4 regions of the Kitasatospora sp. NBC_01302 genome follow, and region 2 is predicted to be linked to each of the others. Evidence: riboswitches for the same ligand, from Rfam matches in the RefSeq annotation. Region 2 holds a riboswitch; each other region holds the start of a gene.
What was found. A riboswitch is a leader RNA that binds a small molecule or an ion and turns the genes downstream of it on or off. The one in region 2 is predicted to bind cyclic di-AMP.
Positions count from the first base shown of each region.

Region 1: linked by a shared signal. The riboswitch ahead of OG294_RS23725 (LysM peptidoglycan-binding domain-containing protein) and the one ahead of OG294_RS06845 (LysM peptidoglycan-binding domain-containing protein) in region 2 are both predicted to bind cyclic di-AMP.
Region 3: linked by a shared signal. The riboswitch ahead of OG294_RS08760 (glycoside hydrolase family 16 protein) and the one ahead of OG294_RS06845 (LysM peptidoglycan-binding domain-containing protein) in region 2 are both predicted to bind cyclic di-AMP.
Region 4: linked by a shared signal. The riboswitch ahead of OG294_RS29325 (C40 family peptidase) and the one ahead of OG294_RS06845 (LysM peptidoglycan-binding domain-containing protein) in region 2 are both predicted to bind cyclic di-AMP.

Region 1 covers NZ_CP108404.1:5,449,962-5,452,150, reverse strand. The annotation lists gene OG294_RS23725 (LysM peptidoglycan-binding domain-containing protein) at 146-1,042, opposite strand; cyclic di-AMP (ydaO/yuaA leader) riboswitch at 1,048-1,196, opposite strand; gene OG294_RS23720 (cytochrome P450 family protein) at 1,425-2,189, opposite strand, start outside.
Region 2 covers NZ_CP108404.1:1,534,592-1,536,780, forward strand. The annotation lists gene OG294_RS06840 (PPOX class F420-dependent oxidoreductase) at 1-381, opposite strand, end outside; cyclic di-AMP (ydaO/yuaA leader) riboswitch at 671-837, shown strand; gene OG294_RS06845 (LysM peptidoglycan-binding domain-containing protein) at 906-1,955, shown strand; gene OG294_RS06850 (YchJ family protein) at 2,025-2,189, shown strand, end outside.
Region 3 covers NZ_CP108404.1:2,158,526-2,160,714, forward strand. The annotation lists gene OG294_RS08760 (glycoside hydrolase family 16 protein) at 1-1,064, opposite strand, end outside; cyclic di-AMP (ydaO/yuaA leader) riboswitch at 1,068-1,199, opposite strand; gene OG294_RS08765 (ribonuclease domain-containing protein) at 1,503-1,895, shown strand; gene OG294_RS08770 (helix-turn-helix transcriptional regulator) at 1,985-2,189, opposite strand, start outside.
Region 4 covers NZ_CP108404.1:6,674,329-6,676,517, forward strand. The annotation lists gene OG294_RS29320 (C40 family peptidase) at 1-556, shown strand, start outside; cyclic di-AMP (ydaO/yuaA leader) riboswitch at 844-994, shown strand; gene OG294_RS29325 (C40 family peptidase) at 998-2,149, shown strand.

The sequences.
Region 1 (2,189 bases), 3.9 Mb from region 2:
CCTAACCGCACCGGCCGCCCGGGCCGTCCAGGCCTGGGTGCCGTCTCACGGTGTGGCTCGGCTACCCGCGAGTAGTTCACTCGAAAGCGCGCGGGGCGTCGCCGGGGCCACGTCCCGGGGCACCCCGCGCGCTTTCGTCGGCCCGTCAGCCGAAGTGCAGCTGCTGGCCCGGCATGATCAGGTTCGGATCGCCGCCCACCGTCGAGTGGTTGGCCTGGTACAGCTGCTGCCAGCCGCCGGTCAGGTGCTGGGCCCGGGCGATGGAGGAGAGGGTGTCGCCGGCCTGCACCGTGTAGCCGTGACCGGCCGGGGCGGCCTGCGCCGCAGCGGCGGGCGCGGCAGGAGCGGGGACCTGGACGGGGGTCTGGACCGGGGCCTGGGCGGGAGCCTGGGCAGGGGCGGCGTACTGGTTGTACACGCTCTGGTGGCTGGTCCAGTACCAGCCGCCGTCCTTCTGGTACCAGAACACCTTGCCGTCCGCGTCCCAGCCGGCCTTCCCCGGGAAGTTCGGCGCGGCCGACTGCTGAGGCTGCGTCTGCTGCTGGGGCTGGGCCTGCTGCTGGGGCTGCGGCTTCGACTGCCGGGTCGCCGACTGCTCCTGCGGCGCGCTCTGCTGCTGGGCCGCGCCCGAGTCGGCGCTCGCGTCGAGGGCGGCCGAGGCGCCGCCCTTGCTCAGCCCGGCCTTGACCGAGCAGACCGGCCAGGCGCCCGGGCCCTGGTCCGCCAGCACCCGCTCGGCGACCGAGATCTGCTGGGCCTTGCTGGCCTGGTTGGCCTGCGCGGCGTACTGGGTGCCGCCGTACGCGGCCCAGGTCGAGGAGGTGAACTGCAGGCCACCGTAGAAACCGTTGCCACTGTTGATCGACCAGTTGTTGGTGCTCTCGCAGTTGGCGACCTGGTCCCAGACCGAGACCGGGGCGGCGTGCGCGCTGGTCGCGGTGAGCAGCGGAACCGCGAGGCCGACGCCGGCCACGCCGGCCGCGGCGATCGCCTTCTCGGCCTGGGTACGACGGCGGTGCCGGCCATTGCCAGTGAGCAGCATGAAGCTATCCCTCTCCGCACGCCTGCGAGGTGAGCTGTCGGGTTCGGGCCCGTGAGGTTGGCCCGGCCGCTGACGCGGCTTCACCCCTAGCCGTGGGAGACGGCAGAAAATCCTGGGTCCCCCGCCCCTGCCCGGGTGTCGGTCGGTGTCCCGGGAGCGCGACGGGCAGGACTCGGCGTTCCGCACTCCGGGGTTCGCAGCAGCGAACTCCAGGGAGGGTAAGCAGATTGACGGACCGATCACAAGCTCATATCGCGTACATCACATGAAAATTACGGAGCGCGATCGATCGCCTACCAACTGGTCTTGTTTGTCCGGGTTGATGGTCATTCAGACCGCACCGGACAACGGACTTCGACACGCCGTCAGAGCTGCCGTTCCGTCACTTCGCGGCAGCTTCGGGCATGAACGAAACAGGGAGTTCGCGCAGGCCGCGCATGATCAGACCGCCACGCCACCGCAGTTCGGCGGGGTCCGCGGCGAGCCGGAGATCGGGCAACCGGGTCAGCAGGGTGGCGAGTGCAGCCTGGCCCTCAAGTCGGGCCAGCGGAGCGCCGATGCAGTAGTGGATGCCGTGCCCGAAGCCGAGGTGCGGGTTGTCCCGGCGGGCCAGGTCAAGGGTGTCGGGGCGCTCGAACCTGGCCGGGTCCCGGTCGGCCGCCGCGAGCACCACCAACACCGGGTCCCCCACCGGGATCCGCACCCCGCCGATGGTCAACGGCTCGGTGGCGAACCGCCAGGTGGCCAGCTCCACCGGGCCGTCGAAGCGCAGCAACTCCTCGACCCCGGTGGCCAGCAGCCCGCGCTCGCCGCGCGCGATGGACTCCTGCAGCCGGGCCCGCTGGAGCGGCTGGTTCATCAGTGAGTACAGGCCGTTGCCGATCAGATTGACCGTGGTCTCGAACCCCGCGAACAGCAGGATGAACGCCATCGCCGCGGCCTCGTTCTCGGTGAGGTGCTCACCGTGGTCGCTGGCCCGGATCAGACCGGAGATCAGGTCGTCCCCGGGGTCGGCCCGCTTGCGGTGGATCAGCTCGGCCAGGTAGGTGCGCATCCGCTTGACCGCGCGCGCCACGCCGCCGCGCGGGCCGCCGCCGTGGCGGATCATCATGCCGGCCCAGTCCCGGAAGTCGTCCTGGTCCTCGGC
Region 2 (2,189 bases):
GAGCCGGCGGTCGCGGACCATCGCGGCCCGGTAGTCGTCCCAGTCGGGGTGCTCGCCGTCGAGCGCGCGGTAGAGGTCGATCAGCTCCTCCACCGTGTCGTCGTCGGGCGCCGCGGCCACCGGGGTCAGCTCGACGGTGCCCTCGGCCACCGCCCAGGTCCAGAAGTCCTCGCTGGTCGCGTACAGGCTCGCCCGCGGGTCCCGGGCCAGGTTCTTCGCCTTCACCCGGTCCGCGGTGACGGAGACCCGGATCAGCTCCCTCGCCGGGTCGTAGGCGTAGCGGATGTTGGACAGTTGCGGCCGTCCGTCCCGCTTCAGGGTCACCAGCACCCCGTTGATCCGGGAGGCGAACAGCTCACGGATCTTGGCCTCGTCGGCCATGGGCCTCTCCTCTGCGTCGAGTTGACGGTCCGTCGGTCGATGACGGTTCCAGCGCCCAACCTAGCGGCGGACACCCGCCCGCCGGGCGGGTTCGTCACCCGTCGGGCGGGCGGACCTGACGCAGTACGCGCAAGAGGTGTCGATACGGAGCACCGCGCAGCTTCCGTGATTCTTGTGTGACGTGTGCGATGCGGGGTTGTTATCGGAGTGATGATCCGTCTAGTCTCCCTGCAACCCGCCGACGCGGGTGCCCGGACGAGGTACGCCGAGTCCTGCCCACCGCGCTCCGGGTCCTCGATCACCGACTTCTGGGCAGGCGCGGGGGACCCAGGTTCAGCGCCGTCCCCACGCGGCTAGGGGTGAAGCCGTCCGCCGGATCCGTCCGGGCGGGCGGCCGGGCCAGCCTCCCGGCCCGAACCCGACAGCTCACCTCGCAGGCGTGCGGAGAGGGATGTTCCATGGGCATATCCGGGGTGTTCTCAGGCCCGGGCCGGCACCGCCGCCCGACCCAGACCGATCGCGCCGTGGCCGCCGCGACCGTGGCCGGCGTCGGCGTCGCCCTGCCGCTGCTCACCGCGACCGGCGCGCACGCCGCGCCGGTCACCACCTGGGACTCGCTCGCCCAGTGCGTCACCGGCGGCAACTGGACCGCCGACAACGGCGACGGCTACTACGGCGGACTGCACCTCACCCAGCGCCAGTGGGTCGCGAACGGCGGCGACCAGTACGCGGCGCAGGCCTCGCACGCCACCCAGGCGCAGCAGATCGCCGTGGCGGAGCAGTTGCTCGCCAGCCAGGGACCGAGCGTCTGGGGCAGCTGCGCGGCGGTGGCCGGGCTGGCCGCGCCGACCGGAACGCCCAGCAGCAACCCGACGACCGCGCCTGCGGCGCCCACCGCGCCCAGCACGCCGCCCGCGAGCGGTACCCCCGCACCGGTCGGCTCGCCCGCGCCGGTGACCGCGCCCACCGCGGCACCCACGCCGAGCCCCACGCCCACGACGACGGCCACCACGCCGGCTGCGCCCACCACCCCGGCCCCCGGCACGGGGACGGGGACGGGGACGGGGACGCCCAGCAGCACGCCGACGGCGCCGACCACCGCACCCTCCACCGCGCCGACCAGCGGCCCGACCACCCCGACCGCCTCGCCGACCCCGAGCGCACCCGCGCCGAGCACGCCCGCCCCCAGCGCGAGCCCGAACCCGACGGCGACCACGCCCCCGGCCGCACCGACCGCCCCCGGCACACAGCAGAGCAACGCGCCGACCACCCCGTCCCCGCTCGCCCCCGGCAGCACGCAGATCCCAGTCGGCGACACCACCCCGACCGCTCCCGTGGCACCCGCACCGGCCGTGCCCGCGGCCCCGGTCGGCCCCACCACCGGCCAGGCGGCCCCGACCGGGCAGAGCGACGCCGGTCAGGGCTACACGGTGCAGAGCGGCGACTCGCTCTGGGCCATCGCGATGGACCACCACGTCGACAACTGGCAGCAGCTCTACCAGGAGAACCTCGGCACCGTCGGCGGCAACCCCGACCTGATCTTCCCCGGGCAGCACCTGCAGCTCCCCTCCTAGGGAGTGCCCGGTCAGGTGGTGCCCGGTGGACTGTCACCGGGCACCGCCGGGGCCCGTCAGAATGGGGTCATGTCCAAGCGCAGCAATCGCACCCGCCCGGCCAGGCCCGCCCCCGCCCTCGCGCCCGCCGCGTCCGACGGGTCTCTCCCCTGCCCCTGCGGCCGGCCGGCGAGCTACGCCGACTGCTGCCGCAGGCTGCACCGGGGCGAGGCCGAGGCGGCCACCGCCGAGCAG
Region 3 (2,189 bases), 620 kb from region 2:
TCCGAGTAGACCTTGACCCCGTTCACGTACCAGTCGACGGAGTTGGCGCCGTAGTAGGTGCCGATGGTGACCCACTGGCCGGGCTTCACGTCGGTGGCGTCGGTCAGGTAGTCGTGCGCCGGGTTGACGTGGTTGGTCAGCTCCAGCAGGTTCGGGTTGTCCGGGTGGTACTCGAAGGAGTCGATCTCGCTGCCGCCGTTCGCCCAGGTCCACAGCGCGGGCCAGGCGCCGGGCGCGGAGGGCATCTGCACCCGGGCCTCGGCGTAGTCGCCGGTCTTCACCTTGAAGCCCTGCTGGGTGCCCTCGGTGGTGAGCAGGCCGGTGGTCCAGGCCTGCTTGCCGTTCTCCAGGGTGTGGCTGGAGGGCTGGGCGGTGAAGGTGGCCACACCGTTCGCCACCGAGACGTCGGACGGGTCGAGCCAGTCGAGCTTGTTGTCGTCCGGGTTGTGGGTGCCGTACTTGTACGCGGTGGTGGTGCTGTCGTTCCACTTGGTGGCGTCCAGCGGGCCGTTGAACTCGTCCGACCAGGTCAGCGTCTTGCCGGCGACCGGCGAGCCGCCGGTGGCGGGCGGCGTGCTCGGCGACGGCGAAGGCGCGGGCGTCGGGGCGGGGGCCGGGGTGGAGGTGGGGGTGCCGGCCGCCGAGACCGTGAGGGTCTGCGTGGTCAGGTTGTGCCAGGCACCCGCCTGGTCCTGGAAGAAGCCGAAGATCTGGTACGCACCGGCCGGGAAGCTGCGCGCGCCGGTGGTCAGCGAGAGGCCGCTCGGGCAGATCTGCTGGTTGCCGAGGTTCCCGGGGAAGTCCAGGTTGTTGCCGGCGGCGTCGCGCACCCCGACCCCCACCGTCTTCGCGGTGAAGCAGGAGGCGGCGTGCAGGGTGAGCGCGGCGGTGGTCGAGGCGCCGGCGGTGGCCGTGGCGGGGGCCAGCCGGTCCTGGGTGACCTGGGGCACGGCGGTGCCGGACGTACGGGCCCAGGCATCGGCCTGGCCGACGACGGGCACCGCGAGCAGGCCGAGCGCTCCGACGACGACGCCGAGGCGCAGCGGGGTGGAGGTGGGTATCACGGGGAGTCCTCTTGCGACGCCTACGAGGTGAGCTGTCGGGTTCGGGCCGCAAGATGGCCCGGCCACCGACGGATTCCGGTGGCGGCTTCACCCCTAGCCGGGCGTGCCTGGTGGGCCTGCGGGCGCAGGCGGGCGGGGCACGGCTGGCACTACCTGGGTCCCCCGCTCCTGCCTGGTGCGGTGCTCCGGGGCCGGCCACCGGCAGGCAGGACTCGGCGGTCCCGGGGGCTGGGCCCGCCGCTGGGTGGCGGGCGCCAGCAGGGTAGGCAGATGACATGATCATCATCAATGTCAGGCGAGTCACACCTGTCACACCAGCACCGAAAGCGACGCCATCGCATCACCTGGACCGCCATCCAGTTACATGGACATGAAAAGTCTCTTGGCGTGCTCCCAGCACCTTCCCAGACTTCCTGACGCTCCCCCAGACTGCTTGCCATGCAGACTCTTCTACGCGCGTTGAAGTCGCGTGCCGCCTCCGTGGTCACCGTGAGCATGCTCACCCTGGCCCCCACCGCCGTCTTCGCCGCCGACGCCCACGCGGACGTCAGCGGCTCGATCTGCCAGTCGGCGCTGCCGAGCCAGGCGGACGACACGCTGAACCTGATCGCCCAGGGCGGCCCGTTCCCGTACTCCGAGGACGGCGAGACCTTCCAGAACCGCGAGGGCGTGCTGCCCAGCGAGCCGAACGGCTACTACCAGGAGTACACGGTCGTCACGCCGGGTGCGCCCACCCGCGGCACGCGCAGAATCATCACCGGCGAGGACGGGTCGGACTACTACACCTCCGACCACTACGAGTCGTTCTCGCTGATCGACTTCAGCTGCTGAAACCGGCGCTGAAGCGGACCCCGAAGCGGGTCTGAGCCCGTCGAGCCCCCGTTGAGCCCCGGTCCCCGCAAGCACGCGGGGACCGGGGCTCAGCCGGTGCCGCGCCAGGCCGCCGCGGCGGCCACCCGGCTGTGCACCCGCAGCTTGGCGTAGGCGTGTTCCAGGTGCTTGTCCACGGTGCGGGTGGAGACCGCGAGACGGCGGCCGATCTGCTGGTCCGTCAGGCCGTCCGCGAGCAGGTCCAGCACGGCGGCCTCGCGCGCGGTGAGGTCGGCGGCCGGCGCCCGCGGCGGG
Region 4 (2,189 bases), 5.1 Mb from region 2:
AGCCGCCGACACGCTGGCCCAGCTGGACAGCGCCACCCAGCAGCTGAACCAGGCCAAGGCGGACGTGCAGAGCAAGCTGGCCGCGGCGCAGAAGCTGCTCAACTCGCTGAGCGCCTCGGACCGCGCCACGCTGCAGGCCGCCGACCGCGCCTCGCGCAGCAGCGCCCGCACCGACCTCGGCTCGCTCGACCTCCCGGCGGCCGGCGGCTACGCCGGCCAGGCGGTGCAGGCGGCGCTCAGCCGGCTCGGTGACTCCTACGTCTGGGGCGCCACCGGCTCCACCACCTTCGACTGCTCGGGCCTGATGCAGTGGGCCTACGCGCAGGCCGGCGTCTCGCTGCCGCGCACCTCGCAGGAGCAGGCCACGGTGGGCACCGCGGTGCCGAGCCTGTCCCAGGCGCAGCCGGGCGACCTGATCATCTTCGGCGGCGACCGGCACCACGTGGGCATGTACATCGGCAACGGCAAGATGGTGCACGCGCCGCACACCGGTGACGTGGTGCGGATCGCCGACCCGACCACGATGGGCGAGTCCTTCATCATCCGCCGGGTCTGACCCGCCGTCGCCCCGGCGCGCGCCGACCGCCGCTGAGCCCCCGTCACCCGTGCGGTGTGACGGGGGCCACCTGTTCGTATCCGGCATGATCACGCGCGGGTGATCTCCATAGCACCCAGAGTCAAAGTTAGGCGTTTTTTCTGACAAGGATTTGAACGGATCACAGAGTTGTTACTAGGGTCGCTCATCAGACCACCGCGATGGTGATCACCCGACCCGGGTGGCAGCGGGGGTTACCGCCGAGTCTGGAAAGCAGCACGGGCAGTTGACTGCCCGACGGGGACCCCCTCACCGGGGAGCTGCGGACCGGAGCCGGGGAACCACGTTCCTCGGGGTGAATCGGCGCCAGGTCGGCCGTCAGGCCGGTGAGGCGTCGTAGGGCATCTCTTCCAGCCCGAACCCGTCAGCTCACCCGGTAGGCGGTCGGAGGAAGAAGGATTCGTGGCGTCCCATCGTCGTCCCAAGCCCGTCGGCCGTACTCGCGCGTCGATCCTGACCGCTGCCGCCGCGACCGCCGTGGCGCTCTCCGCGCAGGGGGCGGCGCACGCCGACCCGGCGCCCTCGCTCGACCAGGTCAAGTCCCAGGTCGACGACCTCAACAACCAGGCGGAGCAGGCCTCCCAGCAGTACGACGGCGCGCAGGCCAAGCAGCAGACCCTGCAGAAGCAGGTCAGTGACCTGCAGGACGAGGTGGCGCGGCAGCAGGACCAGGTGACCAACCTGCAGTCCGGGCTGGCCTCGGTGGCCGCCGACCAGTACGCCAGCAACGGCATCTCGCCGACCGTGCAGCTGATGCTCTCCAGCAAGCCGGACGGTTTCCTGAGCCAGGCCAGCTCGCTCAACCAGATGAGCAGCACCGAGAGCGAGACGCTGAAGCAGCTCCAGGAGCAGCAGCGCAAGCTCGACCAGGACAAGTCCGAGGCGCAGGGCAAGCTCGCCGAGCTGGATGCCACCACGCAGCAGCTGAAGACCGCCAAGGACGCCGTCCAGGCCAAGCTGAAGCAGGCTCAGGACCTGCTCAACACGCTGACCGAGCAGCAGCGCCAGGCGATGGCCGCGGCCGAGGCCAAGGCTGCCGCCGACGCCAAGGCGGCGGCCGACCAGGCCGCCGCGCATGCCAAGGCCGCCGCCGCCGCCAAGGCCCAGACCGACGCGCAGACCGCCTCGCGCGGCTCCTCCCGCACCGACCTGGGGAGCACCGGCTCCACCACGGCCGCCCCCAGCACGCCGAGTGCCGGCAGCTCGGCCGCGCAGGCCGCGATCGCCGCCGCCGTCAGCAAGCTGGGTTCGCCGTACGTCTACGGTGCCGCCGGGCCGAGCTCCTTCGACTGCTCGGGCCTGATGCAGTGGGCCTACGCGCAGGCCGGCGTCTCGCTGCCGCGCACCTCGCAGGACCAGGCCTCGGCCGGTACCAACGAGGGCACCAACATCGCCAACGCCCAGCCCGGCGACCTGCTGGTCTTCTACAGCGACATGCACCACGTGGGCATGTACGTCGGTGGCGGCCAGATGATCCACGCCCCGCACACCGGCGCCGTGGTCCGCTACGAGTCGGCCACGGTGATGCCGATCGCGGCGATCATCCGCCCCTGACGCACCGTCGTCCCCGAAGGCCCGGTCTCCTCCTGGAGAC